DNA from 3 places in the Pseudomonas sp. Van50 genome. Region 3 is predicted to be linked to each of the others. Evidence: riboswitches for the same ligand, from Rfam matches in the RefSeq annotation. Region 3 holds a riboswitch; each other region holds the start of a gene.
What was found. A riboswitch is a leader RNA that binds a small molecule or an ion and turns the genes downstream of it on or off. The one in region 3 is predicted to bind cobalamin.

Region 1 (3,268 bases), 3.4 Mb from region 3:
AGCAAAGCTTGCTCGCGATAGCAGTGGATCAGCTTGCATCTGCGTTGAATGTGCCCTCGCCTTCGAGAGCAAGCTCGCACACATTGGGTCGGTGACGATCTACAGATTTTCGGCCACTGCAAATCCCTGTGGGAGCAAAGCTTGCTCGCGATAGCGGTGGATCAGCTTGCATCAGCGTTGGATGTACCGCCGTCTTCGCGAGCAAGCTCGCTCCCACAATGGGATCGCACTAGGACCGGAAGAGCCAGGTCGGCTATAAGGCCGCCTCGCGAGCAAGCTTTGCTCCCACAGATCTGACAGGTGTACGAGCGGGAGAGCCAGGCCGGCTGTCAGGCCGCCTCGCTTTTGATCTTGATCTGGGGCGCCCCGTTAACCACGCTGGCCGAACGCAGGCATTGTGGAGTGGGCATCCCGGCATGCATGCCGGGATAGCCGTGGCATTACTCCACAATCCGACTAGAACAGATAGCCTATGTAAATCGCAGCGCCGCCACCGGCCTGCAGGCCAGCGTTTATACCGGCCATGACCACCGCCCCCTTGGCCGACTTCGCCAGCCGCTGGTTGACCAGGGTGGAAGCGATGAGCGAGGTCGCCGGGTTGGAATTCAGTGCCATCGACAACGCCAGCAACTTGGGATCAAGCCCGAACAACAGCGCCGTGGCCGAGCCGCCGATTCCCAGGCCCACCCCTACTTCGGTGTACATGCAAGGTCCGGTGATATCGTCACTGGTCAGGTCACGAGCGACCAAGGCATCGCTGACAAACACCTTGCCGGTGCTGGGAAACGCCTCCGCCGCGCCGGCCGCAGCCACACCCTTGCCCTTGATCTGGATATTGATCTTGCCGAAACGCGGCAGCCGCGCGCCGAATCCGGCACCGACTCCGACGCCGCCGTAGCGGTAGCTGATGTCCTCGCCCTCGGGCGAACGCAGGATGATCGAACCGCCGCTGCCCGCCACCATGACCACGGTCAGGCCGCCGCCGCTGGCGGTCTGATACTGCCAGCGACTTTCATTGACCGGGATCGGGATGTTGTAGCTCATACGTTAAAGTCCTTTATGTGAATGAACCGCACCGCGACCGCGCTGACGGATAGCTTTTGCCAGACCGACCAGCGTGAACACCAGACCGATAAGACCCAGGACCCCGGAAGTGCCCCACAGCGCGGCCAAGTCATCGACGATGGCGCTGTTGGCAGGCTGCTCGGGCAGGTAATGCACCCGCACCGGCTGACCCTGCTGATAGCCGAAAATGAAGCCGCCCTGGGGGTAGGAGATTTTTTCACCACTGCTCGTGGTGAAGGCGATCTCAGGATGCGAACCACCGGCATTCAAGTGGCTGACGATGCCATCGGCGGTCTGTGCGCGGTCGAGAAACTCGCGTCGCTCAAGCGTGAGATTGATGGCAATGCTCAACAAACCGATACCAATCAGGGCAAACAGCAGGCCCAGCAATATCTTCCCGATGTGTGACGGGGTGTAGTTAGCCATGGTTTGTCTCAGTGTTCGTCCATGAAGAGGGCGACCAGAATAGCAAGAAGCGGCGCTATGCCGCACCTCCGGAAAATCATTCCCGCAACCGTACGACGCCAGGAGAAGACCTCTCAGTGGCGAGTGGTGATAAACACCCTGATCGACTACCATGCCCAGCGCCGGTTCCCCCACGGGACTAATAGGGAATCCGAGATGCCACGCACGGCATCAAACGGAACTGCCCCCGCAACTGTAGGTGCTGAGCCTGCTCCTCAATGGCCACTGGGATCGCCCCGGGAAGGCTGGAGCCAGGCGATGACGCATCAGTCAGGAGACCTGCCGGCCAAGTCAATCACTAACCGGCGGGGTGTCCGGGAAGGGCATCCTTGCGTTGCGCGTCACTGGGCCGATCGGCACTTCAGTGCTTCAGCGGCAGCGTTCGATGATGTGTTTTCCAGTCCGTCCCCTGCTCCGTGTACGGTCAACTGGAGTTTGCGTCATGCTGCTGCCCCGCCTTGCCCCCCTTGTCATCGCCCTGGGTCTGCCGAGCCTCGCCCACGCGGCTCCAACTCACTATCCCCTGACCCTCGAGAACTGCGGCAGCACGCTGACTTTCGAGCAATCGCCCAGTCGCGCCGTGACCATCGGCCAGGCCGGCACTGAAATGCTCTATGCCATGGGGTTGAGCGACAAGGTGGTCGGCACTTCGCTCTGGTTCAACGATGTGCAGATGAAATACAAGGCGCAGAACGACAAGATCGAACGCCTGGCTGATAACGAGCCGAGCTTCGAGGCGGTGATCGGCAAACGCCCGCAACTGGTGGCGGTGGAACTGGAATGGATGGTCGGGCCGCAAGGGGTGGTCGGTACCCGCCAGCAGTTTCACGAACTGAAGATCCCGACCTACCTGATGCCCTCCGATTGCGAAGCCAAGGATAATCTGGTCGGTGCGGACGGCACGCGGCTGGAGGCGTTTCGCATCGACAGCATCTACAAGAGCATCAGCCAGTTGGCTGAAATCTTCGACGTACAGGAGCGTGGCCAGCAGTTGAATGCCCAACTCAAGGCGAGCCTGGCGAAGTCTATCGCCACGGTGCAGGCCAAGGACCTCAAGCAGACGAGCGCGCTGTTCTGGTTCTCCAGCGCCAGTCTGGATATCGACCCCTATGTGGCCGGGCACAAGGGCATTCCTGACTTCATGCTCAGTACCCTGGGCGTGCGCAACGTGGTCGAATCCGATGAGGAATGGCCGACCGTCGGCTGGGAAACCATCGCCAAGGCCAACCCGACCTTCCTGGTCATTGCCCGCATGGATCGCCGACGCTTTCCGGCTGATGACCATGAAAAGAAGCTGCAATTCCTGCGCAGTGACCCGGTGACCCGCAATATGGACGCGGTGAAAAACAACCGCATCATCATTCTCGATGCGATGGCCATGCAAGCGAGCATCAGAATGTTCGACGGCCTGGAAACCCTGGCGACGGCCATCAGCGGCTACGACCTGCCGAAATGATTCCGACGCTGATTCGAACGTTGCTGGCGTTGGCGGCGCTGCTCCTGGCAGTGATTGCCGGCGTGGCCATCGGTGAGACGAGTATCGAGCCGAGTGTGGTGTTCCAGGTGCTGGCCAACAAACTGTGGGCCGCAGGTTATGCCCTCGACCCGATAGACGAAGGCATCGTCTGGAACTACCGGCTGACCCGTGCGCTGGTGGCGGCGGCCTGCGGTGCGGGCCTGGCGACCTGCGGGGTGATCTTGCAATCGCTGTTGCGTAACCCGTTGGCCGATCCTTACC
Region 2 (3,268 bases), 2.8 Mb from region 3:
GGATTGGACGGAAAATAAAAGTGCACATAGGAAGCCGTCATCCGCCCCTGCCGGAAAACCGCCTCCGCCCCTCGCCCGCCATTGGGGCTATGGCCACGGGCAATCGGTTCAACCTCGGTACTGGTCAGGGAATGATGATAGGTGTGCCCACGCAGGTTGCCTTCCGGCAAATCCACCGACTGCAATGCCAAGGCCGCCAGGCGCTTTTGCATCTGCGCATCACCGGCCAGCAAACCCAGCAGTTCGGCGCGCACGCCGTCGACATCGGTCAATGAATCGAGCAGATACAACATGCCGCCGCATTCGGCGAGTAACGGTTTATCGGCGGCGTGGTGGGCACGGATCGCGGCCAGCATCGGCTTATTTCGAGCCAGCGCAAGGTGGTGCAGCTCCGGATAACCGCCAGGCAGATAAAGACTGTCCGCCTCAGGCAGTTCGGTGTCATGGATCGGTGAAAAAAAGCTCAACTGCGCACCCATGGCCCGTAGCAGATCAAGGCTTGCGCCATAGGTGAAGGCGAACGCTTCGTCACGGGCCACGGCGATGCGCACCCCGGCGAGCCACGGCTCAACGGCGATCACCTGCGGCGCGGCGAACTCCACCGCCGGCGGCAGCGCCACTTCGCAACTACTGGCCAAGGCATCGGCCGCCGCGTCGAGGCGCAGGTCGAGATCGTTCAATTCACTGGCCTGGACCAACCCGAGATGACGGCTGGGCAATTCGATGCCGGTTTCCCGGGACAGCGCGCCGTACCAGCGCAGGCCTTCGGTCAGGCTGCCTTCGAGCAACTGCGCGTGACGCAAGGTGCCGACCCGGTTGGCCAAGACCCCGGCGAATGGCAGGTCCGGTTGATAACGGGCCAGGCCCAGGGCCAAGGCACCGAAGGTCTGGGCCATGGCCGTACCGTCGATCACCGCCAGCACCGGTACGCCAAAATGCCGCGCCAGATCGGCGCTGGACGGGGTGCCGTCGAACAGCCCCATCACCCCTTCGATCAGGATCAGGTCCGCTTCGGCGGCGGCTTCCCACAACAGCCGGCGACTTTCCTGCTCGCCGACCATCCACATGTCCAATTGATAGACCGGCGCGCCGCTGGCCCGCTCCAGGATCATCGGATCGAGGAAGTCCGGGCCACACTTGAAGACGCGCACCTTGCGTCCCTGGTTGCGATGCAACCGGGCCAGCGCCGCAGTGACGGTGGTCTTGCCTTGTCCCGAGGCCGGCGCTGCGATCAACACCGCCGGACAGTGGCGGCTTGTCAGGCAAGGGTCACTCACAGTTCGACGCCTTTCTGCGCCTTGATACCCGCCTGGAACGCGTGCTTGATCATGCCCATTTCAGTCACGGTGTCGGCCAGCTCGATCATCTCCGGCTTGGCGCCGCGACCGGTCACCACCACATGCTGCATCGGCGGACGCGCCTGCAGATCGCTGAGCACCTGATCGAGGTCGAGGTAGCCGTGCTTGAGGGCGATATTCAATTCGTCGAGCACCACCAGGCCGATGGACGGATCGCTGAGCAACTGACGGGATACGGCCCAGGCGGCTTCGGCGGCGGCGATGTCGCGCTGGCGGTCCTGGGTTTCCCAGGTGAAACCTTCACCCATGACATGAAAACGCACCTGCTCCGGGAAGCGGCGAAAAAACAGCTCTTCACCGGTGCTATTGCGTCCCTTGATGAACTGCACCACACCGCATTGCATGCCATGGCCCATGGACCGTGCCAGCATGCCGAACGCCGAGCTGCTCTTGCCCTTGCCGTTGCCGGTCAGCACCAGCAGCAAGCCGCATTCGTTCGGCGAGTTGGCGATGCGCTCGTCGATCACGGCTTTCTTGCGCTGCATGCGCGCCAGGTGGCGTTCATCGCGATCAGGGGTGTCGGTCATGGGGAGCTCTCCGTTGGGATTGGATAACGGCGGGCGGGGCACAAAAAAAGACGGCAGCAAGCCTGGCATCGCCCACCGTGATGCCGTTGGATGAATCAGGCCGGTCTCCGGGCTCATGAGCGGCGTGGCGCCGGGCTGCGCGCCTTCCCATGTCATGCGACACAGTGGCTTAGGCACAGCGTTGACTCATTTACCGTTGCGGGGGCAGCGCCGGGTTCGTATGCACTCACCGGCTTCCCTGTTTCACTCTGTCGAACACAGTCACAGAGCACCTGAAACAAGCGGCGAAGGTTAGAGGGTTGGGGGTGGAGCGTCAATTAAAGCCGCCTGTCGGGGCACTCATTGGCGCCGATCAATAAAATGACGCCAATCTTGTGTGATCCTGCGGCAAGTGATATCAAAGCGACATTACGACCCGATATCACAAGAACAAGAGGGCAAAACATGCAAGGCATGCTCATCAGCAATCCGAAACTGGAATTCCTGCGCCCGGTGCTGGAACGCTGGTTTGATTGTATCGACCGCTACAACGCGGTGCGCGGCGATAACGACACCCCCTACTGGTTCGATGAACGAGCCAATCTCAGCTTGCTGTCGGCCGCTGCCTGGATGGCCGAGATGGTCACGCTGCAGAACGCGCCGACCCGCAAGCAGAACGAAGAAGGCGAACGCAACGTCAGCGCCGACCTGTTCATCGCCAGCACCGATGAGCGGGCCTTCATCCAGGCCACCCAACGCTGGCCCAAGGTCAACAACCTGAACCTGACTCAACCGCTGTCGGAAGCCACCAGCGATGCCAAGCGCATCAGCTACGCCAGCGACCTGAAGCTGGGCTGCCTGTTCGTCTCGCCGCAAAAAGCCCAGCAAAGCGCCACGCCCGAAGAACTGCAGGACATGATCGACGACCTGCAAAAGGAAAACACTTGCGCGGTGGCCTGGTACTTCCCATACGCCTATCGCAAGTTGCGCAACGAGGCCGGCCAATACCATCCAGGCATTGCCGTGCTGTTCAAGCAGGCCCATGGCTGACTCATTACTGTGGGAGCGAGCTTGCTCGCGATAGCGACGCACCTGGCAACATCAATCTTGATTGTCCTGCCGCCATCGCGAGCAAGCTCGCTCCCACAAGGTTTTGCGCGCAGTTTGAACCATCCGTGCGTCTACGCTTCTCTATGAATAACCACATGCATTCATAGGGAAGCCAGCATGCTCAAGCCACCCCATCTTCTGATCGTCGCCCTTGCCGCCGGGCTTGTCGCTTGTGGCGAGTCTTCCACACTGCAAGTGTCCGATGGCACCGGTCCTGCGCCGAAGCTGCCGGAACCGAACAAGACCCTGGTCCCCACCGTCAACATCGCCGAAGCCATCGGCTGGCCGCAAGGC
Region 3 (3,268 bases):
GGCACTGAAGCAGGTCAGCGGCAAGGCCAGTTGCCCGGCCAGCTCCAGCAGCCCGGGCTCGTCACGCTTGAGGTCGATACTGGCCAGGGCCCGTACCTGTTGAAGTTCGATGCCGTGGGCCAGCAACGTCTGTTCGAGCAAGGCCCGCAGCGTGCTGGCGGGGCATCCGCGCTGGCAGCCCAAGCCGATCACCAGGATCGACCCGGTGCTCATGCGTCGTGGTGGGCTTGGCCGTCACGGCGAAACAGCCAGGCGCTGATCAGGCCCAGGGCCAGCCAGAAGGCGACGTTGGTCACCTGCGAGGCGATCTTGAACTGGCTTTCCAGCGCTTCGGGCGCCAGCATCGAGTGGACTTCGGGCTGCGGCGCACCGATAACGTGGGGCACCAGCAACGTCGCCACGCCCAGCAGCTTGAGCAGCCAATGCCGGCCGAAGGCAATCAGGGCAATGCCCACCGCCGTCGAGGCCGCGGTGCCGATCCACCACATCTGCCGCTGGGCCAGGTCGGCCGCTGCGGTGCCGGGCAATTCCGGGGGCAGGCCGAGGGTGGGTGCCAGGACGAAAGTGGCATAACCGGCCAGGCCCCAGAGCAGACCCTGGGAGGTGCGAGTCGGTGTGCGCAAGGTGTACAGGCCCGCGAGCATCAGGGCAAAACCCACGGCGACCACCAGGTTGCCGCCGGTGGTGGACAGCACGCGCTGCCAGCCATCTTCCGGCTCCCAGGCCTCGGCATCATGGGTGTGGGCCACACCGTCGGTGTGCTCATGGACCTCGGTCGCCGGGGCCTTCTCGAAGGTTTCCGCCTGGAGAATCAGCGGCGATACCCAGAAACTCTGCAACAGGGTCAGCAGCAGGGCGGCCAGCAAGCCGCTGAAACCGGCGGTCTGCGCGATACGCTTGATCATGTCGTCAGTTCTCAATGGCAGGGGAAGGCGGCGCTGTGGCGGGTATCGTGGGCGGCGTTGTGCACCGCTTCGATGTGGGAGAAACCGGCGAAATAGACCAGCCCCGCGCCCAGGATCGAAGCCAGGATCGCGGCGCTCAGGCGTTGGCTCAGGGTGGTGGTGCTGCTGGCGGTGCGGGCGGTGCTGCTGCTGATGGTCGACATGGCGCTTCCCTCTGTTTTTGTTCCGTGGGGATGCGAGCGCAATGAGACCCCGGGCGAAAGATCGCCAAGGTTCGAACAGCGCCCGCCCACCGCGGGTTTGTTGATGCTTGAGTCATGGGCCGGTCTCCGGGCTCGCGAGGGGCAGGGGCTGGGCCTTGCCTGCAAGCATCACCTTCCCATGCGCCCTTGTAGCAGGGCAGACACAGTGGTTCAGACGCTTCGCTCGCTTACCGTTGCGGGGGCAGCACCGGACTGACGTGGCTTTGGAGTAAAGCACACGATTCACCGGTTTCCCGTTTCACCCTGTGAAGGGCACCCGTAACTAGGCGCACAGGAGAGCATGGGTGGGGCGGGGCCGTCAATGCACAGGGGGCCGCTGCGCAGCCCATCGCGAGCAAGCTCGCTCCCACAGGGGGCTGCGGGATCCAATGTGGGAGCGAGCTTGCTCGCGATGGCGGCGGCAAAGACACCGCAGAACTCACTTGCGGAGATTGACCCGCCCCACACCCTGCGTAGCCTTGCGCCTTCGAGGTTCTTCGGCCTGTGCCGAAGCTAAGAAGGGAACGCGGTCCAAGCCGCGGCTGCCCCCGCAACTGTGAACGGTGAGGTTTCTGCAAGGCCACTGTGCATGCCCTTTTACCAAAGGCGCACGGGAAGGCGCAGCCATTGCCAGTCGAAAGACTGGCCCGCCGTCAGCCAGGAGACCTGCCTCGAGACAGATTCTCACTACAACCGGGCGGGGTGATCCGGTGGCGAAATCTTCCGTGCACACCTGTGCCCGCGGTTGTCGTCCCGTTTGCCCGCCACCTTGCCAAAGGGCATCCGATGAAAACACTGGCCAAACTCCCCGTCACCATCGTCACCGGCTTTCTCGGCTCGGGTAAGACCACTTTGCTGCGGCACATGCTCGACAACGCCCAAGGCCGGCGCATCGCCGTGATCGTCAACGAGTTTGGCGAGCTGGGTATCGACGGCGAGATCCTCAAGCAGTGCGCCATCGGTTGCACCGAAGAAGAAGCCAACGGCCGCGTCTACGAACTGGCCAACGGCTGCCTGTGCTGCACGGTGCAGGAAGAATTCTTCCCGGTGATGCGCGAGCTGGTGGCCCGGCGCGGCGACCTCGACCATATCCTGATCGAAACCTCCGGCCTGGCCTTGCCCAAGCCGCTGGTCCAGGCCTTTCAATGGCCGGAAATCCGCAGCGCTTGCACGGTCGATGCGGTGATCACTGTGGTCGACAGCCCGGCCGTTGCCGCCGGCACCTTCGCCGCCTTCCCCGACCAGGTCGATGCCCAGCGCAAACTCGATCCGAACCTGGACCACGAATCGCCGCTGCACGAACTGTTCGCCGACCAACTGGCCAGCGCTGACCTGGTGATCCTCAACAAAGCCGACCTGATCAGCCCTGAAGACCTGGCCAAGGTTCGCCTGGAAGTCGCCGAAGAGCTGCCGCCGGCGGTCAAGGTCATCGAAGCCAGCAGCGGTCGCCTGCCGCTGGACGTGTTGATCGGCCTGGGCGCCGGTTCCGAAGAACACATCGACGGCCGCCACAGCCATCACGACCATCACCACGATGGCGACGATGACGACCACGATCACGACGCCTTCGATTCCATCTCCATCGAGCTGCCCCAGGCCGACGAAAGCCTGTTGCTGGACGCGCTGACGCAACTGGTGGTCCAGCACGGTGTGCTGCGGGTCAAGGGTTTCGCGGCGATCCCGAACAAGCCGATGCGCCTGCTGATCCAGGGCGTTGGCACGCGTTTCGACAAACATTTCGACCGCCAGTGGGGCGCCGAGGAAGCGCGGGTCACCCGTCTGGTGCTGATCGGCCAGGCACTCGATGCCGCACTGCTCGAAGCGCAGTTGCGCGCCGCCCTCAGCGCCTAAGCCATGCACCTGCTCAGGACCCAGCCCGGCGGTTTCGTGTCGGATGACAACATTGCCGACCTCGGGCAAACCCCCGCCGAACTGGTGATCCTGTGCAGCGGCGACTCCAGCCTGGCGCTGCTGGCCGAAGCGGCGAAGCAATTGCCGGGCGATTATCCGGAGTTTCGCCTCGCCAACCCGATGCAGGTGCAGAACCACGCCTCGGTGGATCTGTATTTCGAAGACGTGCTGCGCCACGCCAAGGTTATCCTGTTGTCGCTGCACGGCGGC

Region 1: another riboswitch for cobalamin. It lies ahead of ACZ5M5_RS25730 (ABC transporter substrate-binding protein); the one in region 3 lies ahead of cobW (cobalamin biosynthesis protein CobW).
Region 2: another riboswitch for cobalamin. It lies ahead of cobO (cob(I)yrinic acid a,c-diamide adenosyltransferase); the one in region 3 lies ahead of cobW (cobalamin biosynthesis protein CobW).

Annotation. Positions count from the first base shown of each region.
Region 1 covers NZ_AP024343.1:5,960,317-5,963,584, forward strand. Annotated here, with positions in the region: gene ACZ5M5_RS25720 (hypothetical protein) at 457-1,044, opposite strand; gene ACZ5M5_RS25725 (DUF3592 domain-containing protein) at 1,048-1,491, opposite strand; cobalamin riboswitch at 1,637-1,831, shown strand; gene ACZ5M5_RS25730 (ABC transporter substrate-binding protein) at 1,973-2,986, shown strand; gene ACZ5M5_RS25735 (FecCD family ABC transporter permease) at 2,983-3,268, shown strand, end outside.
Region 2 covers NZ_AP024343.1:5,378,107-5,381,374, forward strand. Annotated here, with positions in the region: gene ACZ5M5_RS22980 (cobyrinate a,c-diamide synthase) at 1-1,277, opposite strand, end outside; gene cobO (cob(I)yrinic acid a,c-diamide adenosyltransferase) at 1,274-1,885, opposite strand; cobalamin riboswitch at 1,967-2,176, opposite strand; gene ACZ5M5_RS22990 (hypothetical protein) at 2,330-2,914, shown strand; gene ACZ5M5_RS22995 (PQQ-dependent sugar dehydrogenase) at 3,092-3,268, shown strand, end outside.
Region 3 covers NZ_AP024343.1:2,589,200-2,592,467, forward strand. Annotated here, with positions in the region: gene ACZ5M5_RS11495 (cobalamin biosynthesis protein) at 1-213, opposite strand, end outside; gene ACZ5M5_RS11500 (CbtA family protein) at 210-905, opposite strand; gene ACZ5M5_RS11505 (CbtB domain-containing protein) at 917-1,108, opposite strand; cobalamin riboswitch at 1,209-1,443, opposite strand; cobalamin riboswitch at 1,621-1,835, shown strand; gene cobW (cobalamin biosynthesis protein CobW) at 1,934-2,998, shown strand; partial or broken gene cobN (cobaltochelatase subunit CobN) at 3,002-3,268, shown strand, end outside.